2 linked regions of the Geobacter metallireducens GS-15 genome follow. The protein of the gene in region 1 interacts with the protein of each later gene in a pairwise test. Links are inferred from orthologs where the notes say so. Each region holds a gene or a part of one and is shown on either strand. Other genes may lie near its edges.

Evidence for each region.
Region 2: the proteins of ligA (region 1) and leuS interact in binary tests that used the Escherichia coli proteins (3 or more experiments, as listed by UniProt). The link is inferred for Geobacter metallireducens GS-15 from one-to-one orthologs.

Annotation. Positions count from the first base shown.
Region 1 is NC_007517.1:3,076,790-3,092,430, forward strand. Bases 6,082-9,010 are described here. They hold ligA (NAD-dependent DNA ligase LigA), read left to right. Parts: upstream 6,082-6,502; coding sequence 6,503-8,518; downstream 8,519-9,010. Other genes in these bases: GMET_RS13670 (OmpA family protein), read right to left, coding at 6,082-6,252; GMET_RS13680 (acylphosphatase), read left to right, coding at 8,515-8,796; GMET_RS19300 (PEP-CTERM sorting domain-containing protein), read left to right, coding at 8,820-8,906; GMET_RS13685 (radical SAM protein), read right to left, coding at 8,992-9,010. In the rest of the region: GMET_RS13650 (peroxiredoxin), read left to right, coding at 1-289; GMET_RS13655 (ATP-dependent helicase), read right to left, coding at 461-2,497; GMET_RS13660 (PEP-CTERM sorting domain-containing protein), read right to left, coding at 2,655-3,494; GMET_RS13665 (KPN_02809 family neutral zinc metallopeptidase), read right to left, coding at 4,117-4,971; more of GMET_RS13670, read right to left, coding at 5,056-6,081; more of GMET_RS13685, read right to left, coding at 9,011-10,317; GMET_RS13690 (chromate transporter), read right to left, coding at 10,368-10,892; GMET_RS13695 (chromate transporter), read right to left, coding at 10,892-11,446; GMET_RS13700 (AAA family ATPase), read left to right, coding at 11,587-12,681; gptM (geopeptide radical SAM maturase), read right to left, coding at 12,676-14,016; gptA (geopeptide), read right to left, coding at 14,087-14,191; GMET_RS13710 (TonB-dependent receptor plug domain-containing protein), read left to right, coding at 14,427-15,641. UniProt on the Escherichia coli protein: DNA ligase that catalyzes the formation of phosphodiester linkages between 5'-phosphoryl and 3'-hydroxyl groups in double-stranded DNA using NAD as a coenzyme and as the energy source for the reaction.
Region 2 is NC_007517.1:2,602,432-2,618,239, reverse strand. What follows is about bases 9,289-12,384. They hold leuS (leucine--tRNA ligase), read left to right. Parts: upstream 9,289-9,647; coding sequence 9,648-12,122; downstream 12,123-12,384. Other genes in these bases: lptE (LptE family protein), read left to right, coding at 12,130-12,384; GMET_RS11600 (cytochrome c3 family protein), read left to right, coding at 9,289-9,507. Also shown: GMET_RS11645 (ExeA family protein), read left to right, coding at 1-346; GMET_RS11640 (chemotaxis protein CheW), read left to right, coding at 366-1,082; GMET_RS11635 (response regulator transcription factor), read left to right, coding at 1,121-1,492; GMET_RS11630 (chemotaxis protein CheW), read left to right, coding at 1,547-2,038; GMET_RS11625 (HEAT repeat domain-containing protein), read left to right, coding at 2,104-4,104; GMET_RS11620 (CheR family methyltransferase), read left to right, coding at 4,104-4,979; GMET_RS11615 (protein-glutamate methylesterase/protein-glutamine glutaminase), read left to right, coding at 4,976-6,058; GMET_RS11610 (GAF domain-containing protein), read left to right, coding at 6,123-6,956; GMET_RS11605 (response regulator), read left to right, coding at 6,982-7,359; more of GMET_RS11600, read left to right, coding at 7,378-9,288; more of lptE, read left to right, coding at 12,385-12,657; holA (DNA polymerase III subunit delta), read left to right, coding at 12,694-13,698; rpsT (30S ribosomal protein S20), read right to left, coding at 13,807-14,070; tRNA (N6-isopentenyl adenosine(37)-C2)-methylthiotransferase MiaB, read left to right, coding at 14,344-15,669; GMET_RS11570 (bifunctional nuclease family protein), read left to right, coding at 15,685-15,808.

The sequences.
Region 1 (15,641 bases):
CTCTCACCTGGCCTGGATCAAGCGGGGGGACCTGGGCGACCTGAAGTACCCTCTCCTGGCCGACAACAAGAAAGAGGCGACGGCCCGCTATGGCATCCTCGACGAAAAGGAGGGGGTGGCACTGCGGGGGCTCTTCATCATCGACCCCAACGGTGTCCTCCAGTACCAGGTGGTGAACAACCTCTCGGTGGGACGGAGCGTGGATGAGACCCTCCGGGTGCTGGAAGCGCTCCAGACCGGCGAGCTCTGCCCCCTGGGGTGGAAACCGGGGGAGAAGACGATCAAATAAGCCTTATAAGCCTTCAATAACACGGAGAACCGGAGAACACGGAGTAGAATCAGTCAATTGCCATTCAAAACCATCTGATTGGCATCACCTGCTGAGACCCCAACCAAATCCATTAACGTTATTGATTTTCTCCGTGCTCTCCGTTTCTCCGTGTTATTCAAACTAACTTTTTCAGGAAAGTTTCTCCCGCATCCGGGCGAAGAAATCCTGGGCCATGGCCTCCTGCTCCTCCTCGGTGGCGGCCTTCTTCACCTCACCTTCATGAACTTGCACGAGCCGCTCCGGAATCTCCTCCAGGAAGCGGCTCGGCTGCCGCTCCAGGAGCTTGCCGTACTTCTTCCGGTGGAGGCAGCGGGTTATGGTGAGGTGCCGGCGGGCCCGGGTGATCCCCACGTAGCAGAGGCGCCGCTCCTCGTCGATGCTCATCCCCTCCTCCACGGACTTCTTGTGGGGGAGGATCTCCTCCTCGAACCCCACTAAAAAAACGAAGGGGAACTCCAGCCCCTTGCTGGAGTGGAGCGACATGAGCGTCACGGCATCCTTGCCATGCTCCTTCTTGTCCTTGCCGCTGAAGCGATCCTCGTCCATGAGGGAGACCTTCTCCAGGAACCCCGAGAGGGTCGCCCCCGGAATCCTCTCCTCGTACCCCGCCATGGAGTTGATGATCTGCTCCACGTTCTCCACCTTGCGCCGGGCCGTGGCCGGCTCCTCGATGGTACGGTAGAGCTCCTCCTCAAGGCCGATCCGGTCGTAGAACCCCTTCACCCGCGCCGCCAGATCTCCCGGACGGCGGAACTCCCCGGCCGCGCCCGTGATGAGCCGGTGGAAGGTCAGGACCTTCTCCCGGGTCGCGCCAGGGATGCCTTCGATCTCCTCCACCCTCCCCATAGCCTCCAAGAGCGGGCATTCGTGCTCCAGGGACCACTGGTTGATCTTCACCACGGTCCCGTCGCCGATCCCCCGGCGGGGGAAATTCACCACCCGCAACAGGGCCTGCTCGTCCAGGGGGTTGTCGATCACCTTCAGGTACGAGAGGGCGTCCTTAACCTCCTTGCGCTCGTAGAACTGCATCCCCCCCACGAGCACGTAGGGGATGTCCTCGAAGCGGAGCTGCTCCTCGAAGGCCCGGCTCTGGGAGTTGGTCCGGTAGAGGATGGCGAAGTCGCCGAAGGAGAGGTTATGCTGGTAGCGCTCCATCTGGAGCCGCTCCACCACCAGGGTCGCCTCCTCCTCGTCGTCCTGGGCGATGACCATGTCGATGGGGCGTCCCTCCCCCACATCGGTCCAGAGACGCTTCTCCTTCCGTTTCGCGTTGTTCTTGATGACCTGGTTCGCCGCCTCCAAGATCGTGCCGGTGGAGCGGTAGTTCTGCTCCAGCTTCACCACCCGGCACCCCGGGTAGTCCCGCTCGAAGTCGAGGATGTTCCCCACGTCGGCCCCGCGCCAGCCGTAGATGGACTGATCATCGTCCCCCACCACGCAGAGGTTGCGGTACTTCCGCGCCAGGAGCGAAATGAAGAGATACTGGGAGGCGTTGGTGTCCTGGTACTCGTCCACCATGATATAGCGGAAGCGCTCCTGCCAGTGGTCCAGCACCTCAGGGTAGTCCTGGAGGAGCCGCACCGTCAGCATGATGATGTCGTCGAAGTCGATGGCGTTGCAGGCGTGGAGGAGCGCCTGGTAGCGAGGGTAGACGTCGCAGGCCAGGAGCTCGTCGGGATCGTCGTAGCGGGGGACGGCCCGGTCCGGCGGGATGAGTCCGTTTTTCCAGCCGGAGATCCGCCAGAGGAGCGTCTCGGCGTCGAACTTCTTCCCGTCGGCGTTCACCTCCCGCATGGCCTGGCGGATGAGGCCGATCTGGTCCGAGGTGGTGTAGATGCTGAAATTCTTCTTGTAACCGAGCCGTTCGATGTCCCGGCGCAGGATTCGGACCCCCAGTGAGTGGAAGGTGGAGATGACCATCCCCTTGGCCTTGCCACGCCCAACCAGCTCGCGGACCCGCTCCTTCATCTCGCCTGCCGCCTTGTTGGTGAAGGTGACCGCCAGGATGTCCTCGGCCTTCACCTTCTTGTCGAGAAGGAGGTGGCCGATCCGGTACGTGATGACCCGGGTCTTGCCGGAGCCGGCGCCGGCCAGGACCAGGAGCGGCCCCTCGGTGTGCTCCGCAGCGGCCCGCTGGGGTGGATTGAGGGTGGAGAGGTCAAGCATAAAAATAATCCTCGAAACGGTTGAATCGGTGCTCCAGACGCACGACAGCCGGGCTGGTCGGCCCGGCTGTCATCATTGATAGCAGAGGTGTCGGGAGAAATGCAAGGGAGCGATTACCGTGCCAAGGGAAACCGGTTGGAACCATGTCTCCAATGAATTACTTCCGGCGCCTCAGCCACACCACTCCCCCAAGGCCGGCGCCCAGGAGAAGGAACGTGGATGGTTCAGGGATCGGGTCTGCCTCCATCGACAGGCCGCGAGAGGTCAGCATGCCGTTGGGAACAACGCTGAAATCGAACATTAAGGCCATCGAAAACGGATCGACATTGCTAACGCCATAGGGACCGCCGTTGAAACCGAACGAATCATGATCACTGGTTGCTGTATCGCTGAAGCTCGCAACCAGATCTCCCGAAAGCAGCGAGGCCCAGCCCTGGTCAAAGCTATCAAAATCTGCAAAAAGCACCGGCGCAGGATTCGGATTTCCCAGGGTATCAAATGGAACGAACGGAGCAGCATACTGCCCGTTGTTGGGATCATTATAATACCCCAGAGCAATAGTCGAGCCTGCCGCATTGGTCCACGTGCCGCTGCCGGTGACGAAAGTGGCATTGGTCGGCGGCTTGAAATCCGTATCACTGACCACGACGAAAGCGCGACTCGTGGTCCCCCTGGTATTGGTCACGGACGATGACGCGCTGGTGAGGATATTCGGCTCCAAGTGGGCGGTATGATATGAACCTTGGACAACAAAACCTGGGATGGGCTCAAAATTGTTCCCGAGGAGGATTGCATGAGGATTCGGATCAAGGTCACCTGCACCATTGTCCACAATTACCCGACTGTAGAAATTGGTGGGATCGGCGGTGTCATACACGGTCACTCCCACCTGGAGTGTCGACGCCTGTGTCGGATTTGACTGAACGAGGACCAGCACTACCATGCCGGCGGCAATTGCCAAGGCTTTACTGGTGAAACTTTTCATCTTCCCATTCATTGTCACTCTCCTTTCACAAACTGATTTGTACTTCCGATGGGTGTTGTAACGGTCCTCCTTTCCTGTGATTTTGACCCATCCTCACGGGAATGGGTAAGCATCTCAGATATCGACCGCGTTACGGCAGGTTCATAGTGCCAGCACAGGGTGGTAACAAAGTAAAACAACACAACCAACACAACGGCAACCAAACGGAATTATTGCACTTTTTTCAAAATTAAAGTTGCATAATCCAAGCCATGACGTAACATGGCGATTCTTCGCACGTTGAACATTAAAATTGAGCCAACATTAAAATATCATTACACTTTTTGTAAAATGTCCAGGGCACATCTGTAAGAACCCTCGACACACAGGCATAACTTAATGAAATCACAAGAAATAACGAGCCACGTTAGCTAATTTCAACTAATTGGGAGATGGGCGCTACATTGGCACATTGGCTTTGTCGTGGGGGGAAGGTCCGGTGAAGGGCTCAGGCATTGGAATCTCGAAACGGCAAATCGGTGCTCAAAACGCACAACAGCCGGGCTGGTCGGCCCGGCTGTCACCATTGATAGCAGAGGTATCAGGCGAAATACGAGAAGGCGATTACCGTGCCAAGGGGAAAGGCACCATCAATCTACAACGATTGGGCCCCGAAGGTATTGCACGCCCCGAAGTTGCCGGTGTCGAGGCCGGTTTTGAACCAGCGGACCCGCTGCTCGGAGCTGCCGTGGGTGAAGCTTTCGGGGACGACGTACCCCTGGGCCTGCTGCTGGAGGCGGTCGTCGCCGATGCTGGTGGCCGCCTGGAGCGCCTCCTCCACGTCGCCGCTTTCGAGAACCTGCCGGCTCCGGTCGGCGTGGTGGGCCCAGATGCCGGCCAGGCAGTCGGCCTGGAGCTCCAGTCGCACCGAGAGCTGGTTCGCCTGGGTCTTACCGCTCCGCTGCTGGAGGTCGTGGGCCTTCTCCGAAATGCCGAGGAGCGACTGGACGTGGTGCCCCACTTCGTGGGCGATGACGTACGCCTGGGCAAAGTCCCCCGGCGCCTTGAAGCGCTCCTTCAGGTCCCGGTAGAAGCTGAGGTCGATGTAGACCTTCTGGTCCAGGGGGCAGTAAAAGGGGCCCATGGCGGCCTGGGCATAGCCGCAGGCCGACTCCACGGCGCCGGTGAAGAGGACCAGCTTCGGCTCCTGGTAGGTCTTGCCGTTCTTCCGGAAGAGCTCGTGCCAGGTATCCTCGGTGTCGGCCAGAACCACCGACACAAACTGGGCAAGTTCGTCACTGGCGGGAGGCTTGCCGGCCTGTCTCGTCTCTGTCGGCGCTGTGAGGGGAGAGCCCCCCTGCTGCAGGACCACCGACGGGTCGATGCCGAAGTACATGGCGACCAGCGCGAGAATGATCGTGCCGATGCCGCCCCCCACCGCCTTCCGGCCAACGGTCATCCCCCGGCGGTCTTCCACGTTGTCGCTTCTCCGTCCGTCACTCCATCGCATGGCAAGGCACTCCTGTCATGGTCTGCCGATTGAATGCACACGGGGCGCGGATAACCCCCATGAACCATCCGCGCCCCGTGTCAGCTATTTCTTTGTCACCCGGACGTCGATCCTTCTGTTCTGCTGCCGTCCTTCCTCCGTGGCGTTGTCGGCAACCGGATGCTCCTCCCCGTACCCTTCGGATTCAAGGCGGGAGGGATCGATGCCCAGCTTCACCAGTTCCTGCATGGTGTTGCTTGCCCGGTCCCGGGAGAGCTTGAGGTTTGCTTGGGGATCACCCACGTTGTCGGTGTAGCCGCCGATCTTGATGGCCACCTGGGGGAACGCCTTGAGGATCGCGGCGATATTGCCGAGTTGCTCCTGGGATGAAGGCTTCAGCACGGCGCTGCCGGTCTCGAACTGGAGCCGGTCGAAGGTGAACCAGGTGGTCTTGTCCACGGGTCTCGCCCCATCCTGGATGAAGGCGAGGAGCTTCCGCTCGATGCCGAATTCGGGAATGTTCAGGGTGACGCCGTCGGGGAGCGTCACATCACCGAAGGCTCCCAGCTTCGGATCAACCTTGACGGCCGGTGCCTGCACTTGGGGCGGCGCCGGCTGGATTGCCGGAGTCTTCATGGAGCAGCGCTGGGGCAATGTGTACAGGAGGAAGGCAACCACGATGCCGGCCAGAATCCAGACGATCTTCGAGAGGGGGCCGGAGAAGAGGGCGCTGGGGCACGCGCCGCCCCCGAGGCCCGACAGGCTGGAGAGGCCGAGCAGGCCGGCCAGTCCCGCCGGGGCGGCCTGTTGCAGAAATGGCCCCTGGCCTTCCAGGAGCCCCGAAAGCCCCACCGCCCCCAGATCCTTCTCCTGTGCCTCCTTGCCGATCTTCCCCATGACGAAGGGGGCCAGGAGAGCCAGCAGCGACTGGGCGCTCCCCTTTCCGAGGCCGCTCACGGACGACAGCCACTCCGCAACCCCGCCGGCCCTGTTGCCGAGGAGCGAGCCGACGAGGGAGTTTCCCTGCTCCAGGAGCCCCTTGGTCGCCTCACCCCCTGCCAGTGACGCGGCCATCCCCGAGAGGGTATTCTCCCCGAACCCGCCGGAGCGGACCTGACCGAGAATCTGCGACGCACCGTCCGTCGACACACCCTTTGCCGCAACCCCACCCACCAATGCCGAGAGGGCAGCCGGCACCCCCTTCTGGACGGCCGGCGTTCCCTCCCCCAGAAAATGGCCGATCTGCCCCACTAGGTCACTGGTAAACATCCCGCTAAGCTGCTCCAACAGGTTCGTCGCCATGGCTCCCTCCTTGTGACGTGGCAATCACCACTATTCGCGCCGTGTCCGGCAGTGACAATTAAAACATACTTATTGCGACATTCAATCCTTTCGAGGTTTTAGCGAAAAGTCGCGTCCTTGTACCCTGCTCTACCGAAAACCAGAGGCGCCTGTAACCAATCCCTGCACAGCCCTGTTAACCATCCCGACAAATTGCCATGACATCCCCGCTATGCTATAAGCACCTATCATCAAACCACGGAGATTCACCATGGACAGAAACGCCGCCGAGCGGCGCATTGCTGAGTTGCGCGCCGAGATCAGGCGCCATGACCACCTCTATTACGTCCTCGACCGCCCCGAGCTCACCGACGCGGAATACGACGCTCTCTATCGCGAACTGCTGAAGCTGGAAGAGGAGCATCCCGAGCTGGTCACCCCCGACTCCCCTAGCCGGCGGGTGGGGGGGGCACCCCTGGAGAAGTTCAAGCAGGTGACCCACCGGATCCCGATGCTCTCACTGGAAAACGCCTTTACCGATGGCGATATCGCCGAGTTTGACGCCCGGGTGAAGCGCGCCCTGGCGCTTCCGGCCGGGGAAGAGATCGCCTACGTGTGCGAACCGAAGCTGGACGGGCTTGCGGTGGAACTGGTCTATGAGTACGGCACGCTCACCGTGGGCTCCACAAGGGGCGACGGGGTCGTGGGGGAGAACGTTACCCAGAACCTGAAAACCGTCAAGAGCATCCCCCTGCGGCTCGAAGGGGAGAATCCCCCGGAGCTCCTGGAGGTGCGGGGCGAAGTGTTTCTCCCCCTGGCGGCCTTCCAGCGGCTGAACGCCCAGCGGGAGGAGGAGGGAGAGCCCCCCTTCGCCAACCCCCGCAACGCGGCGGCGGGCTCCCTCCGGCAGTTGGACTCGCGCATCACGGCCCGGCGCCCCCTCACCATGTTCTGCTATGCGCCGGGAGAGATTCGCGGCGCCGATTTCGGCAGCCAAGGCGAGTTCCTCTCCGCCCTCCGGCAGCGGGGGCTTCCGGTGACCTCCCTGGCACGTCAGGTGACGGGAGTCGCCGGGGTCCTCGCCTACTATCGCGAAATGACCGAAAAGCGCGACACCCTCCCCTACGAGATCGACGGGGTGGTGGTGAAGGTGGACTCCTTTCCCCTCCAGCGAGAACTGGGAGAAAAGAGCCGCTCTCCCCGCTGGGCCGTGGCGGTAAAGTTCCCCCCCCGCCAGGCGGTCACGGTCATCGAGGACATCGTCCCGTCCGTGGGGCGCACCGGGGTCATCACCCCCACGGCGAACCTGCGCCCCGTGGAGGTTTCCGGGGTCACCGTCTCCCGGGCCACCCTCCACAACTGGGAGGAGATGGAGCGCAAGGACATCCGCATCGGCGACACGGTAGTGATCGAGCGGGCCGGCGACGTGATCCCGGCGGTGGTTAAGGTGCTGACGGAGAAACGCTCGGGGAGCGAGCGGTTCCTCCCCATTCCCGCCGCCTGCCCCGAGTGCGGCTCCGAGGTGGTGAAGATCCCCGACGAGGTGGCGGTCCGCTGCATGGGACTCTCCTGCCCGGCCCAGATCCGGGAGTCCATCATCCATTTCGCCTCCCGCAACGCCATGGACATGGAGGGGCTCGGCGAGAAGTACATCGAGCAGCTCCTGCGGCTGGGGCTCGTGGGTAACGTGGCCGACCTCTACACCCTCACCAGGGACGATTTCATGAAATTCGACCGGATGGGGGAGAAGCTGGCGGAGAACCTCCTGAACGCCATCGAGGCCAGCAAGAAACGGGAACTCTCCCGTTTCATCTTCGCCCTCGGCATCCGCCACGTGGGGGAGCACACGGCAAAGCTCCTGGCCACGGCCTTCGGGAGCATCGACAACCTGGCCCGGGCCACGGAGGCGGAGCTCCTCTCCATCCGGGAGATCGGCCCCCAAGTGGCCCAAAGCATCACCACCTTCTTCCACAACGAGGGGAACCGGGAGACCATCCGGCGGATGGTGGAGGCGGGGGTGGAGCCGACGGTGGAAGAGAAAAAGGTGGGGGGAAAGTTCACCGGCAAGACCTTCGTCTTCACCGGTACGCTGATCCGCTTCAGCCGGAGCGAGGCCCAGAAGATGGTGGAGAGCGAGGGGGGCCATGCGGCCGGGTCGGTATCGAAGAAGACCGACTACGTGGTGGCCGGGGACGAAGCAGGGAGCAAGCTGGACAAGGCCCGGCAGCTGGGGGTCACGGTTCTCGCCGAGGATGAATTTCTGCAGATGCTGGAGGGAGAGCAATGACCATGAAGATTCGCGCCATCGTCACCGTCAAGGGGCTTGTGCAGGGGGTCGCATTCCGCCATCACACGGTACTCCAGGGAAATCAGCTCAGGGTGACCGGCTGGGTGAAAAATCTACCAAATGGCGACGTGCAAGGATGCTTCGAAGGGGACGAGACAGACGTCCAGGCCCTTGTTGAATGGTGCCACCACGGCCCTTCCCGAGCCCGGGTCGACCGGGTGATCGTCGAACGAAAGTCTTTTAGAGGAGAATTCGACACTTTTGACGTGCGGTACTGAAGATACGCAGCAATGATTTCATTTTGCTAGACCCGACCCCGCCCCCTGAGCCCTCCACTGTGGCGCATCTGGGTCTGGGCATCGCCGGGTGGCGTCGGAACAAGAACTGAACCGACACGCCCATTCGTTACGCGCAGAAAGAGGCTTCCTGTTCGGGAAGCCTCTTTTTCGTTCAACAGCGTTGGAAAGTCGAAGTCAGCGGATCGGCCAGCTCTTCTCCAGTCCCTCGGGGTAGAAGTTCTCCCGGGTCCGGTTGTAGTAGCCGTACTGGATCCGGGGAAACTCCCGCTTCACCCGCTCCAGCATCCGGTACATGCCGATCCCCCGTCCCGTGACCCCCATCCGTTTATTGTAGAAGTCGGGATCGATGGAGAGGTTCCGCATCTGGATCATGTCCAGGCCGGTGTCGCCGATGAACCGCAGGAGCGCCTCCACCTCGTCGGCATTGTCGGAGAGCCCTGGCGAGACCAGGTAGTTGATCATCACGAAAAGCCCCCGTTCCTTGGCCAGCCGCACCGATTCCTTCACGTCGGCGAAGCGGTACCCCACCGGCCGGTAGTATTTGTCGTAAAACTCCTCCCGCACCGAATTCATGGAAAAGCGCATAGAGTCCATCCCCGCGTCGCAGAGCATGGCGATCCGGTCGAGGAAGGAGCCGTTGGAGTTGAAGTTCACGATTCCCCGGCTGGTGGCCTTCTTCAGCCGCCGGGTCGCCTCGGCCACGGTGTCGGCCTGCATGATGGGATCCCCCTCGCACCCCTGGCCGTAGGAGACGATGGGCTCCGGCGCCTGCTCCAGGTGCGGCAGGGCCAGCTCCACGATCTCCTCGGGCGTGGGGACGAAGCCGATCCGCTCGTGATTGGACGGGCAGCAGTCCGAGGGCTGGAGGCTGATGCACCCCAGGCACCGGGAGTTGCAGGCCGGCGACGTGGGTAGCGGCGCCTCCCAGCGGCGGAAGAAAAGGTTCTTGGCGGCGAAGCAGTGGTAATCCACGGCGCAGCGGGCAAGCTGCTCCAGGAGGCGGTTGTTGGGCATCTCCGCCAGCCGCTGTCGCACCAGGGGATCCAGCTTCCGGTCGTCGTAGTTGTTCGGGTTCCAGTTGTCGTTGGTATCCACCCTTGAGGCGGCCACCACGAAGCAGTCCCGCTCCTCGTCCCACCCCACGGCGGTGTAGGACCAGAGCGGCAGGTGCACCTTCTTCCTGCCGTAATCGCAAGCGGGAAGCAGCGTCCGCACGTACCCCGGCGCCATGAAGGCCGACACCGCCTGCACCGGCAGGTTTCGCCGCCCCTCCCGGACCGTGGGCACGGTCACGAATTTCCGCTGCTTCTCGTCCCAGGCAACTGGCGGGGTATCGGGGATGGTGAAGAGCCGGCTCCCCTCGGGGAGCGGAATCAGCTCAACCCCCTCGGGGAGCACCGCCTCGGGGCCGCTCATGCCGGCCATGCAGAGGTCGGGGTGGTCGAAGATGTTCCCCTTGGCGTCGGCATAGAGGAGTTTTGGAAGGGTTTTTCGTTTCATGGCGTTACCTTACCACGGACCGGTGAGCGTTGCCAACCGGCCATGATCTTTCAGGAAAAATGAAGAAAATACCCCAGCGCTCCGGCGCCGAGGATGACGAAGAGGGGACTCACCTTCGTGAACTGGAGAATGGCGAAGCCGGCGACGAAGAGGAGAATGTCCCGCGCCGAGCCGAGGGAGGTGCTCCCCAGCTTCCAGCCGGCGGACGCCACGAGCCCCACCACGGCCGGCACGACCCCGTCCAGCACCTCGCGGATCAGGCGAATGTTCCGCAGCCGCTCGTAGCGCCGGGTAAGGAAGACCATGAGGGCGGTACAGGGGAGGAAGATCGCGACGGTCCCCACCAGGGCGCCGGCAAAGCCTCCGGCCCGGTATCCCACGAAGGTGGCGAGGATCGCCAGGGGGCCGGGGGTGAGTTGGGAGAGGGCCAGTCCGTCCAGGAACTCCTTCATGGTGAGCCAGTGGTACTGGTCCACCATGATCCGGTGGAGAAGCGGAATGAGGACGTACCCTCCCCCCACGAAGACCAGGCCGATCTTCAGGAACGTCCAGGCAATGGTGGCAAGGGACCCCATCAGTGGTGCACCTGACGGAACCGGGCCCGGGCCAGGGACCAGAAGGCGGTCAGAGCCAGGAGCGCGAGGCCGTTCACCTGGAAGAACGCGGCGAGCCCGAAGGTGAGAAGGGCGATGGCCCACGGCTCCACACCGCGAATCTTGCGGCCCATGCCAATGGCCGCCACCAGGATCAGGGCGATGATGACGGGGTTGGTCCCCTGCAGGGCCGACTGGAGTTCGGGAAGTTCATGGTAGCGGAAGTAGAGGAGCGAAAGGAATGAGACAATCAGAAACGACGGGAGGATGAAGGCGAACGCGGCCACGGTGCCCCCGATGCGGCCCCGGAGGGTGCACCCGACGAAGGTGCAGGAATTGAGGGAGAAGGGGCCCAGGAACTGCCCGAAGGCGAGGCCGTGCATGAACTCCTCGTGGCTGAGCCATTCCTTGTCGTGGACGCAGACCCGTTCCACCAGGGCCACCACCGCCATCCCCCCGCCGAAGCCGGTAACACCGATGATGAGGAACGTGCGAAAAATTTCCCCGAGGGATACCCGATTACCTGTCGTTTCCATGTAATTCCTTATAGCAAGGGGCATCCGTGGGGGGCAAGGGAAAAGCCATACGGTATACGTGCTTGCATAGAATCTTCTGGTAAAATTATACTCGTCGTTTGGGTAGTGGATCTCAGCGGTCAGAGATGGAAGCGATCACCATGTGCAAGAAGGTTTTCATCGCGGCAACGGGAATGAACTCGGGCAAGACCACCATCAGCGTCTCGCTGATGCACCTGGCCCGGAAAAAGTACGGCAGGGTCGGCTTCATCAAGGCCATCGGCCCCAAGTGCCAGCTCTTCAACGATATCACCGTCGACATGGACGCGGCCCTCATGGCGCGCATCTTCGGCCTCGAAGGGGACATCAACCATATGTCGCCGGTAGTGCTGGAGCGGGGCTCCACCAAGCGCTTCATCGACGGGGAGATCCCCACCCTCTGGCCCGCGGAGCGGATCACCGAAGCAGTGCGGGAGTTGGAGCGGAAAAACGACTACCTCATCATCGAAGGATCGGGCCACGGCGGGGTCGGTTCCGTCATCGGCATGAACAACGCCAAGGTGGCCAAGCTGGTGGATGCCCCGGCCATCATGGTCTCCGGCGGCGGCATCGGCAACGTCATCGACTCAGTCCAGCTGAACCTCCCCCTCTACCGGATGGAGGGAGCCGACCTGCGGATGCTCCTGGTCAACAAGCTCATCCCCGAGAAGCGGGAGACCTCCCTCTCCTACCTCCAGCGGGCCTTCACCCCCCACGGCATCAACGTCGTCGGGGCCTTCGACTGGTCGCCGATCCTCGCCAACCCCACCCTCAACAACATTGCGCGGCTCCTGGCCCACCCCCTCAGGGGGGACCAGAGCCAGGGGACCCGGATCATCCACCATATCCAACTGGGGGCAGCCTCGTCCCAGAAGGTCATCGACGGACTTGCCGAATCGACCATGCTCCTGGTCACCAGCTCCCGGGACGAGCTCCTCGTCACCCTCTCGTCCCTCTACAACATCCCCGCCTACCGGGAGAAGATCGCCGGCCTCGTGGTTCCCGGCCACGCGCCGGTCTCCGCCATCACCCAGAAGATCCTCGACGACAGCTCCATCCCCTACATCCGGATCCACGAGACCACCGCCGACATCTTCTCGGCCATGAAATACCACGTCTCCAAGATCAGCGCCGAAGACGCCGAGAAGATCGATCTCGTCAAGGCCCAGGCGGAAAAGGTGCTGGATTTCGACGAACTGGACCGGATGCTGTCATAGGGGGCAGGGCGAGGGGTGTAATTCCCTCTCCCCGTGGGAGAGGGTGCCCGGAGGGCGGGTGAGGGGATATTCGCCTCGCCGCACCATCGCCTCAAGGGTCGCGTCCAGGTACTCCCGCTGGCATGCCACACCGTCCACCGCACCCGTTTCCACCAGCCTCATGAAGCGGCAGCCACCGAAGCAGAGGGGGAGGTAGGCGCAGTCGAGGCACTCCTCCTGCTTCCAGGCGTCCATCCCGTACGCGTCCCCTGCGCTGCCGGCGCCGTTTCGTAGATGGCCGGCAACGAACGCCGGCCGGCCGATGAAGGCGGGACAGCGGTAGATGGCCCCATCGGTGTCGACCACCAGATCGGTGTCGAACTCCACCATGCAGGCGGCCGGGGCCGGTTTAGACGTCAGGTACCCTCGTTTCACGATCTCCTCCCGAAGGACGAGGGACGCCTCCACGAGCCACGGCTCAGTGAGTCCGCCGCACCCTTCCGAAAAGTCGGGAAGCCCCGCAACACCCTCCCGGCCGATCACCGGATCGAACCTGACGAGACGGACCCGCTCCGGGGTGAGCCCCGCGACAGGGAGAATGTCGAGGAGTTGGGGGAACTCCCGCCAGGTGTCGCGGGTGTAGTTCCCGCCGATGGCGATGCCGATCAGGCCGCACACCTCCCGCAGGTTGGCGATGATCGCGGCAAAGCTCCCCTCTCCCGAGACAAAGGGACGCAGCCGGTCATGGATTTGCGGCGGGCCGTCGAGGGTCACCTTGGCGCCGTCCAGGCCGAGGGGGAGAAGATCTTTCACCAGCGTCCGGGTGAGGAGGGTACCGTTGGTGACCAGGCTGAAGGAAAACCGGTCGCCGCCGGTCGCCCGCAGCGGTCCGGCGATCCGGCGGATCAGGTCGGGGCGCAGCAGCGCCTCGCCGCCGTAGAAATTGAGCGAGACCCTCCGTCCCCGGGCCAGGTGTTCCCGCTCCACCAAGGATACGAAGAGGTCGGCGGTCTCCCCGTCCATCTGGCGCAGGCTCGGCTGATTCGCCTCGAAGCAGTAAGGGCAGGCGAGGTTGCAGGCCCGGGTCAGGACCACCACGGCGCTGCAGCGGCGCCGCCGCGCGTTGATCCGGTCGAACCAGGCGAGCATCTCCCGCTGCTCCGTTCCCGGGTCTTCGGCGAGAAAGCCGTGGCGGGAGAGGGTTTCGGCGGGCTTAGGCGAAAGGGTGCCGCCGCGGGCGGCTTCGAGGAGGGGGGCGGGTACGCGGAGCACCGCTCCGGTGCGGCAGGAGAAGAGAATGAGATGGCCCGGCTGCTCCGTGCAGGGGAAGACTTTCACGTGGCGGGAGAGGATCATGGCTACCCCCAAAAGAGCCGGGGGAACCCGTCCCCCGGCTAAATACACCGCACGCCATCGCAAGCATCCGTTAAAAGAAGAAAGCAACACTCACCGTGCAACAGGCCAGGGGCCCATCGGCCGACTCCTCAACCCCTTCGTCGAGAACAACCACTTCCTCACGTTCCTCAGTCATGGCGCTCACCTCCTTCCGTTGACCTCGCCTTGGCGGCAGCAGCAAAATAACGGGTGACACAACAAAACTTTCCTGCTAAAAATCCGGAAAATTGTTCTCACCTCGCGCAACGTCAAATAACCAGGACCCATAACATTCACAAGCAACTCACATGCCCGAATCGCCATCAATCAACGACGTTATTGAATCCTCCCACCCCCCCTTGGGGAGCCGGGCAAATACGTCGTTGATTCGCATGGTTATCTCGGCACTTCTCGTCTGTTTCACCCTTCTTTTCACCGGTGCCCCCCCCCTCCACGCCGCAGAGGAGAGTGACTCAAATTTGTTGGAGCTCTACTACGAGCCCAGCGATTTGGCGGTATCAGCCGCCACCCGCTCCCCCCGCCCCCTTTCCCGCAGCGCCGAAGACATCACCGTGGTCACCGCCGCGGAGATCGAGGCCCAGAACGCCCATAACCTGGCAGAGGTGCTGAACAGGGTCCCCGGGGTCCAGGTCGACCTGCGGGGTGGACTCGTCACCGACTACTCGCTGCTGGGCTCCAGTTTCCGCCATGTCCTGGTCCTCGTGGATGGCGTCTCCATGAGCAATCTGTCCGACAACGCCGCGGTCATCGCCCAGATCCCGGTGGGGAACATCGAACGGATCGAAATCGTGAAGGGGCCGGCCTCCACGGCCTGGGGCTCCGCCCTGGGGGGGGTCATCAACGTTATCACTAAATCCCCCCGGGAAACTGCCATCCCCGGCGGGTCCGCCTCCTTCTCCGGGGGGGAGCGCGGCACCCGCGACGCCCAAGGCGAGCTGACCGGGACCATGGGACGGCTGGGCTACTACCTCTCGGGCGGCAACGTCCGGTCCGACGGCTTCCGCCCCCATAATGCCTCCGACAGCAACAACCTCTATGCCAAGCTCCTCTGGAGCCTCCGCGACAAGGGGAGCATCCGCTTCACCATCAACTACCTCAAGGGTGCAGCGGGCGAAGGGGTCTTCCCGCTCCCCGCCCGGCTGCTCCCCATTCTGTCCGAAGGCACAGTCACCTCCGATTTAGAGACAAGCCGACTCACCTCGACCCTTGCCCTGAATTACCACCTCACCGAGCGGCTCGCCCTTGACCTTGCTCTCAAAGGCTCCCTCCTTGACGCGGATAGCAGGCGTTACTTCCTGACTTCCGGCGACACATTCCAACTCGTCGACAATAAGGAGGAAGCCGCCGGAGCGAGTGCTCTCCTCACGTGGCGGCAGGGGCTCCACACGGTGGTCGGCGGCATGGATTTCGACCACGGCCACACAAAAACCAGTAGCGACACCTTCACCCTGCTCGGCACCTTCCCCGCGCCGAGCGAGGGGACCAACGACAAGTGGGGCTTCTTCCTGAACGACACCATCGCCTGGGAGCGGTTCACCCTCACCCCGGCGCTGCGTTATGACCGGACCAGCCGCGATGGCGAGTTC
Region 2 (15,808 bases), 480 kb from region 1 along the record:
CAACCTCATGAGTGTTATTCTCATGGGGCAGCCGGAGCTGCGGCAGATACTGTCCGAGCCGGCCCATGAAGCCCTGCGGCAGCGGATTGCCATGCACTACCACCTCCAGCCCCTGAGCCTTGAGGAAACCCTCGAGTATGTGGACTTCCGGGTGGAGGTGGCCGGCGGACCCCAGGGGCTCTTCTCTCCGGATGCCATCCGGAGGATTTACGAGTTGTCGGGCGGGGTGCCGCGCAAGATCAACATCCTGGCGACCAATGCGCTGTTGGTGGGGTTCGGGAAGGACTCTGCCTGGATCGATGCATCGCTGGTGGAAGAGTTGCGTGACGAAGCGAGCCTCTACTGAGGTCAAAGGATCGACTGCCATGATGGATATAGCCGAAATCAGGAAAAAGGCCCAAAGGGAACGCGAAGGGCGACGCGAGGAACCCCAGGCTGCGCAATCACCGGTTACCCCCTCCGCTCCTCCGCTGGAGGAGACCGATGATGGCCACTATGACGAGTCCTTTCCCCAGGATGAGATCATCCAGGCCAGCTTTGCTCCGCCGGTTGTTCGCGACCCCTTGACCGTTATCCTCGAAGGGCGGAAGTCTGCCCTTGTTGATGAGGTTCTCCCTGTTGAAGACGATGCCGACCTCCCGGTCCAAGCTTCGTCTTCCCTCGAAATTCTTTGCTTCAGGGTTGCCGACGAGATTTACGGCATCGACATCATGGAACTGAAGGAGATCATCAAGCCCCGGGAGACAACGGAGGTTCCCCATGCACCCCCCTTCATCGCCGGTGTGCTCTCGTTGCGCGGCATCATTATCCCCGTATTCGCCCTCCGGGAGCGCCTTGGCCTGTGCCGGGAAGAAGGGGGAGGGAAAGAGCGCATCATCGTGGTGAAGAAAGGTGATGGTCTCTGTGGTATTCTTGTGGACGAGGTGACCCAGGTGGTTCGGATTGCTGCAGACACCGTGGAACAGCCCCCTGCGGTTCTCGATGGCATAGATCGTGAATTTGTCTCCGGTATCGGACGCCATGACGGAAAGATCGTCATTATGCTCGCAATGGAAAAGGTTCTTGACGTGTTGCTGCTCTGAAATCGTGCCCCATTTTAATGGCGCGAAAGGGTCCAGACATGACGAAGAAAAAAATTCTGATCGTCGAGGATGAGGAAAGCCTTCTCAAGCTTGAAAGCATTCTCCTCACGTCCAGGGGGTATGAAGTGGTGGGTGCCACCGACGGGGTGGCCGCCCTTGAACAGGTCGGCTTGACCAGGCCCGATCTGGTCATCCTCGACATCATGCTTCCGGAGATAGATGGCTTTGAGGTCTGCCGGCGCATCAAGCAGAATCCCGAAACGGCACACACTCCCGTCGTGATGCTTACGGCCAAGAAGAGCGAGCAGGACTGCGCGCGAGGGATGGCGGCGGGCGCGTCGGCCTACGTCACCAAACCGTTCAAGTCGGCAAAGATCATTGAGATAATTCAGGATCTCCTCTCTCCTTAACGGGAGGGAGCCAGACAGAAACCATTTAAATGTGCTGCCCCAGGGGGGATGATGATGGAAACCGACATCCAGGAAATTCAGCTTGCCTGTTTCCGTCTGGGTGATGCGAATTTTGCCGCTGACATCATGAGGATCAAGGAAATCCTCAAGCCTCAGCACCTGACGAAGCTACCCAGGACACCGTCCTTTGTGGAAGGGGTAATCAATCTTCGCGGCACGGTCATTCCGGTTATGGATCTGCGCAAGCGGTTCGAGCTTCCTGAACGCGCTCCGCTGGAGGAATCACGGCTTTTGGTGGTAACCGTGTCCCGCCAACTCGTGGGGCTCGTCGTGGACGACGTCACCGAGGTCGTTACGGTCCAAGCCCATGACATCAAGCCCCCTCCCCATGTGGCCGAGGGGATCAGCACCGAGTACCTGATCGGCGTCTGTCTTGTCCGCGACAGCCTCATCATGCTTCTCAATCTTGACACTATTCTGAACAGCCGTGAAACATCGGCTCTCGCCGGCTTCTCACGGGCATCGGGCGCAACTCCCGCCCGATAATTCCGGAAAAAGAGGATACCCGCAGTGTGTGCGGGAATCCTGACAGTTCGACAAGGAGACCGTCAGTGGGCGATCTTGAACACATACGTACTCAACTTACTGGTGCCGACGACGAGGAGCGTCGACAGGCCGTCATCGGCCTGGGTCGCCATCCTCTCGCCAGGAGTCGTGAACTCTTTTTTTCAGCCATGGGGGACGGGAGCTGGCGGGTACGCAAGGAGGCGGTCAACACGCTTCTCACCGTGCCCCTTGATGACTCAACCCTGAACGGGCTCATCGGCCTGCTTGCATCCTCCGACAACGCCGGGCTCCGGAACTCGGCGGTGGAGGCCCTGGAGCGCCTGGAATCCCGGAGTGTGCCGCTTCTCCTTGACCACCTCAAAGACCCTGATCATGACGTACGGAAATTTGTCGCCGACATCCTCGGCAGCATCGGCGACCGTTCATCCATCCCATCCCTCGTGGAAGCACTGCAGGATCCCGATGCCAACGTTTCTGCCGCAGCGGCGGAGAATCTCGGCAAGATCGGCGACCCTCGCGCGGTTGCGCCTCTGGTTGAGGCCCTGGCAACGGGTGATGTCTGGTTCCGCTTTTCGGTTCTCGGCGCCCTTACCCGGATTGGGGAACCGGTTCCCATCCCGGTGTTTGCTCCCCTTGTAGCGGATCCTCTCCTGAAGCGTCCCGTCATAGAGTGCCTTGGCGCAGTGGGAGACCGTGATGCCGTACCTGTAATCCTGGAGGGGCTCCAGGACCGTGTCCGGGCAGTCCGTGAAGCGGCGGCCTGCGCCCTGGCGCGCCTCAGGGGGAGACTCCCCGCGGTGTACGCACGGGAGGTTGATGACCATCTCACGGGTTTCAGGGGGAAACCGTGCGTGGATGATCTCATCGCATCCCTTGATACCACCGATCGGCAGGTGAGAGAGTCACTTGTGGGGATTCTGGCGCTTATCGGTGATGAGCGTGCGGCCCTGCCCCTTCTGGAGGGATGCCGCGACGAGCGGCTTCGGCGCACGTGTCTCCAGGGTTTCCGGATTATGGGAGAGGGTGGGATGGCCGCATTGCTTGCAGCTTTCTCCAAAGCCGATGATGAGGAAAAAACCTTCATCATTTATCTGTGGGGAGAAATGGGCTTTGGTGGTGCGGCGCCGTATCTTGGCGAGGCCATGGCGAGTAACCGGTACTCGGTCCGCAATGCCGCTGTGGTGGCTGCAGGTAAGATCGGCCTTACCGGGTTGCTGGATCAGATTCGAGTGCTGCTTGACGACAGCGAGCAAGACGTGCGCAAGGGGGCCGTGGATGCTCTTGTGCGTCTTGCCCCCACCGGCCGGGAGAAGGTGGCTGCCATCGCCAGGACTCTTTCCACGTCGCCCAACCCCGATAACCGACAGGATGCCGCGCGGATATTCGCGGCTCTGGCCGATCCGGAGCGCCTTGCCCTTCTGGTGAAGGATGAGAGCCCCCTTGTGAGGCGTAGTGCTGTGACCGCTCTTGCGGGCCTGCGCCTTCCCGAATGCCTCGGGAACCTGGTCATGGCGCTGGTGGACGAGGACCCTGATGTGCGGATCGCCGCCGCTACGGGACTCGGTGAGATGCAGGGTGAGGGGAGCGTGGACTCTCTGATCCTTTCGCTCAACGATGAAGATCCGTGGGTCCGCTGCGCTGCCCTCAGGAGCCTCGGCAAGATGGGCGGCGAGCGGGCGCTTGATGCCATCGAGGATCTGTTGGGCAAGGCGGATGGGGTCGTGCTTATCACTGCGCTCGAAGCCTTGGCCGGTCTTGGGGACGACCGGGCACTTCTGCTCGTGAGAAGGGGCCTTGAGAGCAGTGACGAGGAGGTGGTGAAATCTGCCATCGACATCCTCTCCCGCAGCGGTTCCTCCTGGATTGACGAGTACCGGGACAGCCTTCTCCGACACCCCCACTGGGACGTGCGGTGTGCCACTGCCCGTGCCATGGCGCATCTTCTCGGCGAGGGAGCGGCCGAGCACCTGCGCAAGGCTCTGGAAGCCGAGCAGGACGAACTCGTACGGGGTGAGCTCCGGGACCTTCTCGGAAGGTGGCGGTAATGTTCACCCTGGAACCGGAAATACCGCTATCCGATGAGGAGTTCCGCCTGATTCGGGATCTCATCTACAATCATTGTGGCCTCTACTTTGATAGCGATGCAACCTACCTGCTGGAAAAGCGCCTCTCCAAGCGTCTGCAGTTTCACCATTTCGCAGGGTTCAGGGACTACTACCACTTCCTCAAGTATAACCGGAACAGGGACCAGGAACTCTCGGATATCATGGATCTCCTCACCACCAACGAGACCTACTTCTTCCGCGAGGCGTTCCAGCTCAAGGCGTTTACCGACGAGATCATTCCCGCTCTGCGCGCGATGAAAATGAAGAGCGGCGACCGGACGCTCCGCATCTGGAGCGCCGGCTGCTCCAGCGGTGAAGAGCCTTACACAATCGCCATGCTCCTTCTGGAAATGGGCGGTTTCGCCGGCTGGCAGGTGGAAATTATCGGCACCGACATCTGTCAGCGGGTGATTCAGCAGGCCCGCAAGGGTCTCTACGGCAAGTCTTCCTTCCGGGTGACCGACGACAGCTACATCCGTCGCTACTTCACCGAACAGGACGGAATGTACCGGGTGAACGACAAGGTGAGGGAACTGGTCACCATAAGCCACCTGAACCTCCTCGACGCGAACCGCATCGCGCTGCTGGGCTGCATGGACGTGATATACTGCCGCAACGTCATCATCTACTTCGACCAGCTGGCACGGCGGAAGGTGATTGACTCCTTTTACCGGACCCTGCACGAAGGGGGATATCTCCTCCTGGGTCACTCCGAATCGCTCATGAATATCTCCACGGCCTTCACCCTTAAACACTTCAAGAACGACATGGTCTACCAGAAGCCCTTCCCGGGCGGGGCAGGGGGTGGATTATGAGAAAAATCAGGGTTGTCGTCATCGACGATTCCGCCTTCAACCGGCGGGCCATTATCAAAATGCTTGAAAGCATGCCCGAGGTGGTGGTGGCGGGATACGCCAACGACGGCGAGGAGGGGATCAGAAAAGTCATTGATCTGAAGCCCGACCTCGTGACCCTTGACCTCGAGATGCCCAAGATGGACGGCTTCACTCTCCTGCGGATCATCATGGGGTACTGTCCGACACCGGTCATTGTGATCAGCGCCAAGAGTGATGACGAGAAGGTCTTCAAGGCTCTTGAACTGGGAGCGGTCGATTTCGTCGCCAAGCCGAGCCAGGGGATTTCCGAGGAACTCCTTACCATAACCGACGATATCCAGCAGAAGGTGCGGGGCGTCTTTTCCCTGAACATGAAGGAGATCATCCGCCGTGAGAAAGTGGAGGTTTTGGCTCCCCCTCCTGTCGCCCCGAAAAAGGCGGAAGCGGAGCCGCGACGTGTGGTGCCGTGCCGTCTCGATGTGGTGGCCATCGGTTCTTCCACCGGCGGCCCCCCCGCCATCCAGCGGATTCTCTCTTCGTTCCGCGAGGCCCTTCCCCTGGCGATCGTTATTTCTCAACACATGCCCGCCGGTTTCACGCGAACCTTCGCGGAGCGCCTCAACCGCCTCTCCGTTTTCGAGGTCAAGGAAGCGGCCGACGGCGATACGGTGTGGCCGGGGCGGGTGCTGATTGCTCCCGGCGGCCACAACATGGTGTTCGAGAAGAGTTCCGGCTCAGTGGTGGTGAGGGTGCGCAAACCATCTCCCGAGGATCGCTACATCCCATCGGTCGACGCCATGCTTGCCTCCTGTGCGGAAGTCTTTGGACCGCGGACCCTTGGCGTAGTGCTTACGGGCATGGGGAACGATGGGAGCCGGGGGGTGCGGGCCATCAAAGGCGCGGGAGGACAAGCCCTTGCCGAAGCCGAGAGTTCGGCAGTGGTGTTTGGAATGCCGAGGGAGGCCATCGCCACGGGTGTGGTTGATAAGGTGGTACCCCTCGATCTGATTGCGCGGGAAATCCGTATGCGTTGCGGAGTGGCCACCGACCTTGATTAGCAGGCCGAGGGTCCGCTGCGTAACCGCCGCGCCGTATAAACAAGTGTGGTGCTGGGAGCAAGTCATGTCGATGGATGACAAGAGTGATGAAAAAGGGATGCATGTGCGGGCCGACGAATTCCTCCAGCTCTTCAAGAAGGGCGCGGAATTTACCCAGGATCTCCTCAAGGAGAACGAGCGGCTTCGATATCGGATTTTTCAGCTGGAGGAACACCAGCGCAAGGGAGGGGCTCCGGCTTCCCTTGTCGAGGAAAACCGGCTTCTCGCCGCCCGCATCGAGGAGTTGGAGCGGGAGAAGGACGAGATTCTCGGCCGCATCAGGCAGATTGAGGCTGAGAACAATGATTTCGCCACCCGCTATGTGGAAATCGAAGAGGAAAACAACAATCTGGCAAACCTCTACATAGCCAGCTACCAACTCCACTCCATTCTCGATTTTGATGACGTTCTCAAGGTCATCACCGAGATCATCATCAACCTGATCGGGGCCGAGGAATTCGCCGTCATGCTCATCGACGAGAAGGCCGGCCTGCTGGGCGCCGTTGCCGCCGAGGGCATTTCCCTTGATGATGTGCCGAAGGTGCGGCCCGGCGAGGGGACCATCGGGGCCATCGCCGCTACCGGCGAGAGCCACTTCCTCGAGGATCCGGCGGGATACGTGCGAGACCTCTCGAATCCCATGGTCTGCATACCCCTCAAGATCAAGGATCAAGTGATCGGAGTCATCGTCATTTACAAGCTCCTGATCCAGAAAAAAGCCTTTGTGCCGGTGGACTATGAACTGTTCACACTCCTTGCCGGCCATGCGGCAACCGCCATATTCAGTTCCAGGCTTTACTCGGATTCGGAGCGCAAGCGCTCCACCATGCAGGGATTCATCAATCTCCTGACGAAGTAGCCTATTGCACCGGAGATCCATGACTATGTCCGATAAGAGGATACTTGTCGTAGAAGACTCGCCCACCATGCGGCAGCTTATCTCCTTCACGCTGCGGCGGCTCCCTGGCGTTGCGCTGGTGGAGGCGACCGACGGCGTTGATGCCCTGAAAAAGCTGGGAGGGGATAGTTTTGACTTGATATTTACCGATATCAATATGCCGATCATGGATGGCCTGAAGCTCGTGAGCCTTGTCCGCAACGATCCGTCCCTGAGGCACATCCCTGTCGTGATCATTACCACCGAGGGGGCTGCCGAGGACCGCCAGCGCGGCCTTGCCCTCGGGGCCAACGACTATCTCACGAAACCGATTCAGGCCGGCAAAATCCTTGCCGTGGCAAGGGAATTGCTACGAATCGGCTAAAAATTGTTCGGAGTTCCCGTGAAACGCCTGTTCATTCCCGCCATGCTGCTCCTCCTTCTGCCGGTGCTCCTCTTTGCCAAGGATTACCAGGTTGTTACCTTCAAGACCGACACCGCCGGTGCCATTAACTTCAGCCATCCCGTCCACCTGAAGGCCCTCGGCAACAACTGCACCCTCTGCCACAACAAGATCTTCACGATCGGCACCAAGTCGGCGCCGGTGACCATGAAGGAGATGGAGGCGGGCAAGTCCTGCGGCGCCTGCCACAATGCGAAGCGAGCCTTCGCCCTCGGCGAGTGCACCCGCTGCCACGTGACAAAGGAGGTGCCGGTCGATATCCCCAATTTCGGCGCCGTCATTTTTAGTCACAAATTCCACCTGGGGCTCGGCGCCTACGGTTGCGCCGACTGCCACAACGCCATCTTCGGCGCCCGTACCGATAACCCCCACATTACCATGAAGGAGATGGAAGGGGGACGTTCGTGCGGTGCCTGCCACGACGGCAAAACCGCCTTCTCGGTCAAGGGGGACTGCACCAAGTGCCACACGGTGCGGGATATCCCTTTTGCTGCCGACGCCACCTTCAGCCACGCTGCCCACTTGGGATTCGGCCATGTCTGTGGCGACTGCCACAGCAAGCTCTTTGTGGCCGGCCCCAAAAGCAAGCGCTACACCATGCTGGAGATGGAGACCCAGCAGTCGTGCGGCGGTTGTCACAACGGCAGTACCGCCTTCTCGGTCAAGGGGGACTGCGGCCGGTGTCATACGGCTGTCAGGGATGTGACCTTCGCGAAAAGCGATGCATTCTTCAGCCATAAGATCCATACAGCTCTGCTGGGGTGTGGCAGCTGCCACAGCGGTATCTTCGTCGGTGGCGTCAACAGCCGCCGCTACACCATGGCCGAAATGGAGAAGGGACTCTCCTGCGGGGTCTGCCACGAGGACAAGACCGTCTTCGGCGTCCGGGGCAACTGTGACCGCTGCCACGTGAAGACGCGGAATGTGAGCTTCAAGACGGGGGCTGCCGGCACGGTTGCCTTCCGGCACGATTTCCACCGCCAGATGTATGGCTGCGGAGACTGTCACAACGGCATCTTCACCGCCGGTGCGGGGCGCAAGAGCTTCACCATGGCCGAGATGGGGCAGGGAAAATCGTGCGGCGCCTGCCATGACGGCAAGACCGCCTTTGCCGCCACTACTGCCGCCAACTGTGGCAAATGCCATCCCCTGCGGGATGTGATCCTTCCCCACGATGCCCGTTTCCCCCACGTGAAGCACCTGGAATCCCAAACCTGCAGCGACTGCCATAACGGGCTCTTCCTCTCCGGTCCCGGAAACAAGCGCTGGACCATGGCGCAGATGGAGCAGGGCAATTCCTGTGGCGCCTGCCATGACGGCTCGATCGCCTTCACCGTCAAGGGATCGTGCGGCACCTGCCATACCTCCACCGTGGAGGTGGCGATTCCGGTCCGCCAGACGGGAGTCACCCGCTTCAGCCACACGTTCCACGCAGGCCTCCATGGCTGCACCGATTGCCATAACGGGATCTTCGGAGCCGGCGCATCGGCCAGGCGCCACACCATGGCCGACATGGAGAAAGGGGGCTCGTGCGGCGCCTGCCACGATGGGAAAAGCGCCTTCACCGTGAAGGATAACTGTACCAAATGCCATCCGGTGAAGGAGATCTCCTTCAAGGAACCGGGCGCTCTCTTCAGCCATACCTTCCACCTCAACGCCTATTCGTGCGCCGACTGCCACGATGCCCTCTTTAAGCCTGATTCCGAGAACCGGCGCTGGACCATGGCCGACATGGAGAAGGGCAAATCGTGCGGCGCCTGCCATGACGGCAAGAGTGCCTTTGGCGTCGCCGGTGCCTGCGAGAAGTGCCATCCGGCCACCAAGGGGATCAAGTACGAGCTTCCCGGCGATGTGGGGAGCGTCCTCTTCAGCCATAAATCCCACTCCGCCAAGGGATACGGTTGCGTTGACTGCCACAGCAAGATTATCGTGGCCGGCGCCGGGAGGAAATCCCATACCATGAAGGAGATGGAGCAGGGACAGTCGTGCGGCGCCTGCCACGGTTTCAGCATGGCCTTCAGTGTTAAGGATCCCATCCACTGCGAGAAGTGTCACCAGAGGCTCTATTGATGCATCCCTGAACCAGCCTCCATCACCTTTCGTCGCCCCCGCCGGCCCTGTGAACATGTTTGCATGGCCGGCGTTTTTATGCTAAAAACAAACCTTTGATTTTAATCCCTTACTGACCCGCCAACCGGAGGTAGCACGTCGTGGAAGAGAAATACATCCCCCGAAACGTCGAAGAGAAGTGGCAGAAAATCTGGGAGGAGAATAAGACCTACAAGGTCACAGAAGATCCTTCCAAGCCCAAGTACTATCTCCTCGAAATGTTCCCCTATCCTTCGGGGCGCATCCACATGGGGCACGTGCGCAACTACTCCATCGGCGACGTGGTGGGTCGCTTCAAGCGGCTGCGCGGCTTCAATGTCCTCCATCCCATGGGGTGGGACGCGTTCGGCATGCCGGCGGAGAATGCAGCCATTCAGCATAAGAGCCACCCGGCCAAGTGGACCTACGAGAACATCGCCTACATGCGGAGCCAGCTCAAGAAGATGGGTCTTTCGTATGATTGGGACCGGGAGCTGGCCACCTGTGACCTTGACTACTACAAGTGGGAACAGAAGGTGTTCCTTGAGATGTATGAGAAGGGGCTAGCCTACAAGAAGACCTCCTACGTCAACTGGTGCCCCAAGTGCGAGACGGTTCTGGCCAACGAGCAGGTGGAGGACGGAGCCTGCTGGCGCTGCGACAGCGAGGTGACCCAGAAGGAGCTGGAGCAGTGGTTCTTCCGGATCACCGACTACGCCGAGGAACTTCTGGAGTATACCGAGAAGCTCCCCGGCTGGCCCGAGCGGGTGCTGACTATGCAGCGCAACTGGATCGGCAAGAGCTACGGCTGCGAAATCGATTTTCCCGTGGAGGGGAGCCTCGCCAAGATAAAGGTGTTCACCACCCGCCAGGACACTCTCTACGGCGCAACCTTCATGTCCCTGGCCCCCGAGCACCCCATGGCCCTGGAGCTGACAACCCCTGACCGCCGGGCCGAGGTTGAGGCCTTCATCGACAAGGTGAAGAAGACCGACAAGATCAAGCGGACCGCCGAGGACTTCGAGAAGGAGGGGGTCTTTACGGGCTCCTACTGCATCAACCCGGTGACCAACCGGCGGATGCCGGTCTTTCTTGCCAACTTCGTCCTTCTCGACTACGGCACCGGCGCGGTCATGGCCGTGCCGACCCATGACCAGCGCGACTTCGAGTTTGCAAGGAAGTACGATCTGCCGCTCCAGGTAGTCATCCAACCGGAGGGCGAAACCCTCGATCCCGCCGCAATGGCCACCGCCTACACCGAGGTGGGGACGATGGTCAACTCTGGCACCTTTGACGGACTGCGGAGCGACGAGGCGAAGGAGAAGATCGCCGATTACCTGGCAAAGGAGGGGATCGGCACCAAGACCGTCAACTTCCGGCTGCGGGACTGGGGCATCTCCCGCCAGCGCTACTGGGGGAACCCGATCCCGGTCATCTACTGCGATATCTGCGGCGTGGTGCCGGTGCCGGAAAAGGACCTGCCAGTGGTGCTCCCCATGGATGTGGAGTTCACCGGAGAGGGGGGGAGCCCCCTCAAGAAGCTCGACTCCTTCGTGAATGTTCCCTGCCCCCAGTGCGGCCAGATGGCGCGCCGGGAGACCGATACCATGGACACTTTCGTCCAGTCCTCCTGGTACTTCCTCCGCTACTGCTGCCCCGATTTCGCCGCCGGCCCCATCGACAAGGCCCGGGCCGAGTACTGGATGTCCGTTGACCAGTACATCGGCGGCATCGAGCACGCGGTGCTCCATCTCCTCTACGCCCGCTTCTTTACCAAGGCCCTGCGGGATTTGGGGTATGTGACCGTTGACGAGCCGTTCACGAACCTCCTCACCCAGGGGATGGTCATCAAGGACGGCGCCAAGATGAGCAAGTCCAAGGGGAACGTGGTGGATCCCGATGCCCTCATTAACCGGTACGGGGCCGACACGGCACGACTTTTCTCCCTCTTTGCCGCGCCGCCGGAGAAGGATCTGGACTGGAGTGACCAGGGGGTCGACGGGAGTTACCGCTTCCTCAGCCGGGTCTGGCGTCTTGTCTGCGATCTTCTCCCCTTTGTCGGTAAGGGGGGAGCCGTTGATTCGGCTTCCCTCTCCGACGATGCCCGGGGGCTCCGCCGTGCCGTCCACAAAACAATCCGCAAGGTCACCGACGATATCGACGAGCGGTTCCACTTCAACACCGCCATTGCCGCGATCATGGAACTGGTGAACGCCATCTACGCCTTCGAGCCCAAGAATGCGCCGGAAAACGGGCCGGTCCTCACGGAAGCCATCGAGAGTGTCGTCATCATGCTTTCCCCCTTTGTTCCCCATGTGACGGAGGAACTCTGGGAGGCCCTTGGCCACCAAGGAGGGGTGGAGGCGGCCGGTTGGCCCTCCTTTGATCCGTCAGCCGCTGTGGACGAGGAATTCCTCATCGTGGTCCAGGTGAACGGCAAGCTCCGTGGCAAGGTGACGGTTGCCACTGACGCTACCGAGGAGCAGGTCAAGGCCGCTGCCTTCGCCGACGAGAAGGTGAAGCCGTGGATAGAAGGGAAGCAGCTCAGGAAGGCGATTTATGTGCCGGGTAAGCTTCTCAACATCGTGGTGGGGTGACGGGTCTATGTCGACCCTGAAGGGGAGCATTGTGCGTCTTGTGGTGGCAATCGTGACCATGCTGGTTATTGCCGGGTGCGGCTACCACATCATGAGACCGGCGCGGGGCGGGGCTGAGCTCGAAGGCAAGACCCTGCAGGTTTCCATCTTTACCAACCGGAGCTTCAGGCCAAACATCGAAGCAACCCTTACCGATATTATCGTAGATGAGTTGGCCAAGAGGGAGGGTACCCGGCTTGTGGAGAGAGGAGGCGATCTCGTTCTCTCGGGAACTGTCCTCACCTATGGCACCTCCCACGCCTCCTATACCGCCAAGGACGAGGTGAAGGAATACCGCGCCACGGTTACTGCGGAGGTAGCGCTGCGTCGGAACGACACCGGCCAGGTGGTCTGGAAGGGTGTCATCACGTCTACTCAGGATTTTCCCGCCCTGACCGATCTGGTTGTCCAGCAGAACAGCGAGGATGCCGCGATTCGGGAGATCTGCCGCAAGATGGCGCGGGAAGTCTATATTCACCTTACGGAAGATTTCTGATGTCCATGGAGTCCCTGTTCCGACTTCTTCGAGCCCATGAAAATCGACGAATTCAATAAAGCCTTGGACCGGGGAGAGATTTCTCCCCTTTATTATTTCCATGGGGACGAGCCGCACCTCATGGAACGGGCCGTGAAGCGGCTCATGGATAGTGCTGTCCCCCCCGATTTCCGCGATTTCAATCTGGATGTCTTCTACGGCAACGAGTGCAAGGGGGACGAGGTTGCCTCGGTTGCCCAGACGCTCCCCATGTTCGCCGATCGACGGATGGTCCTCGTGAAGCGGGCCGGAGATCTCTCCGCTGCCGCCCTGGAGATTCTCGCCTCCTGTGTCGCCGACCCTCCGCCAACCACCTGTCTCGTCTTCATGGGGGAGAAGGTGGACCAGCGGAAGAAGTTTTTCCAGGAGATGAAGAAGAAGGGGGAGCTTGTGGAGTGCAAGCGCCCCTATGAGAATCAGCTTGGCGCCTTCATCCGTGAGGAGGCAAAGGGGCTCGGCAAGCGGGTCGAACCGGCGGCGGCCGAGATGCTGGTCTATCTGGTGGGGAACAACCTGGGCGAACTCTCCACCCAGTTGGAAAAAGTAGCCCTGTACGTGGGGCAGCGTGAGACGATCTCTGTGGAGGATGTGCGGGGAATTGTCTCCGACACGAAGGTGGAGAGTGTTTTCGATCTTACGAATGCCCTCGGGGAGCGAAACGTGGTAAAGGCGCTCCGAAGCCTGGCCACCATACTCAGGGACGGGGAGGCGCCGCTTATGCTTCTAGCCATGATCGCGCGGCACTTTCGGCAGCTCTGGCGAGTGCGTGATCTGATGGCGCAGAAAGTCCCCCAGCAGGACATTTCCCGCCTTGCCGGGATCAATCCCTACTTCATCAAGGGAGTCATGGCACAGGCGCGGAACTTTTCCGCCTCAGAATTGAAAAAAGTTTTTGAGGGCCTCTATGCTACCGACCTTGCCTTGAAGGGGGGAGGGGCGAAACGGCCGACCCTGACTTTGGAAAAGCTTGTGATGGACGTCTGTGGGATGGGCTCCCGGTAGCAAGAGGGAGGAAATTATCTCATGCAGCAAGGCATTTGACCGTGCAGCGTCACAGAAAAAGGGACCCCTGTCGGGAGTCCCTTTTAGTAGTGCATATAGAAAAAATGGTTACCCGAGGGTATTCACCAGTTTGGTGAGACGGGAAACGTTGCGGGATGCGGCATTGGCGTGGATGATCCCCTTGGTGGCCGCCTTGTCGATGACCGGGATCGCTGCCTGGAGGGCTTCTTTGGCCTTGGCTGCATCCTTGGCCTCGACTGCCTCACGCACATTCTTTATGAAAGTCCGCAGACCGGAGCGGATGGACTTGTTTCTGAACTGCTTTCTCTTGTTTTGCTTGATTCTTTTCAGGGCCGACTTGTGATGAGCCAAACTACACCTCCAGTATGTATTACGAGTGGATTCAGATAATTTTGAAAGTCAATTAGTTAGCATTGAATGGAGTGGCAAGTCAAGCTAAAAATCTCGTGGCCTATGGTGGCAAGAGAGAAGGGGATATGGGGCAATCTTCGTCCCGCACATATTGGGTGCTGGAAGCCATTGCCGGACTTTATCCCGCTTGTGCGGTATACGGCAAATACGCAGTTGACGGGACGCGGCGTAATTTCGTAATATCTATCGAATTATCCGCAGGAAAGAGGACCCGTGACCGGCGAAAAACTTCTGTATATCGAAACCTTTGGTTGCCAGATGAACGTGAGCGATTCCGAGAAGGTGGCGTCGCTCCTGAGGGGGGAGGGGTACTCCCAGACTCCCGATTCATCGGAGGCGGACCTGATTATTGTGAACACCTGCAGCGTGCGGGCAAAGGCCGAGCACAAGGTCTACAGCTACCTGGGCCGCTTTCGGAAGCTTAAGCGTGACAGACGGTTGCTTCTGGGCGTGGGGGGGTGCGTGGCGCAGCAGGAGGGGGAACGGCTCCTGAAGCGGGTGCCGTGGCTCGATCTCGTCTTCGGAACGCACAACCTCCATCTTTTGCCGGAGATGGTCAGGGCCGCGGAGCAGGGAGAGCGCAGGGCCGCGGTGGATTTCATCGACAACGAGGCAAGGCTCGACTTGTTCCCGCAAGCCGACGAAGGGGGGGGCGTAACCCGCTTCGTGACGGTCATGCAGGGGTGCGACAACTTCTGCTCCTACTGCATCGTCCCTTACGTGCGGGGAAGAGAGATCAGCCGCCGTTCCGTCGAGATCATCGGAGAGATTCGCAGCGCCGTGGCTGGTGGCGTGCGGGAGGTGACGCTTCTGGGCCAGAATGTCAACTCCTACGGGCTGAAGACGCCGGGTGAGCTGAGTTTTGCGGGGCTCCTGCGGGAAATTTCGGCCATCGACGGCCTGGAGCGGATCCGCTTCACCACCTCCCACCCGAAGGATATCTCACCGGAGCTCATTGCCTGCTTCGCCGAGCTTCCCAAGCTCTGCGGACACATCCATCTGCCGGCCCAGGCGGGGAGCGATTCGATTCTGGCACGCATGAACAGGGGCTATACGCGGCAGGAATACCTGGAAAAGGTGGCAGCGCTCAGGGCGGCTCGCCCGGAGATCCTCATAACCGGGGACATCATCGTCGGCTTCCCCGGTGAGACGGAGGCCGATTTTCTCCAGACCCTCTCCCTCATGGAGGAGGTCCGCTATACCGACATCTTTTCCTTTGCCTATTCCCCCCGCCCCGAGACCGCCGCCGCGTCCCTCGGCGACAGGATTATGCGCAAGGAGACCACGGAGCGCCTGGAACGGGTTCAGGGGCTCCAGCGGGACATGACCATTGAGAGGCATGCCGGCTTTGTCGGCACCTGCCAGGCGGTCCTCGTGGAAGGGATGAGCAAGCGGGGAGACCAGCTCTACGGCCGCACCGACGGCAACCTGATCGTGAACTTTGCCGGCAATCCCTCCCTCGCAGGTTCCCTCGTCGACGTGCGCATCACTCGCGGCTACCCGAATTCGCTCCTGGGCGAACTCGCAGTTTTTCAATAAGAAAACGGAGCACCCATGTACCTGAAGATGAACATCCACGGCTTTGCCCTCGACTCCATCGCCCAGAGGCCGGTCGTCCTCCTCAAGGATGCCGATGAGGCGAATACCATCCCCATCTGGATCAACAGCAGCGACACCC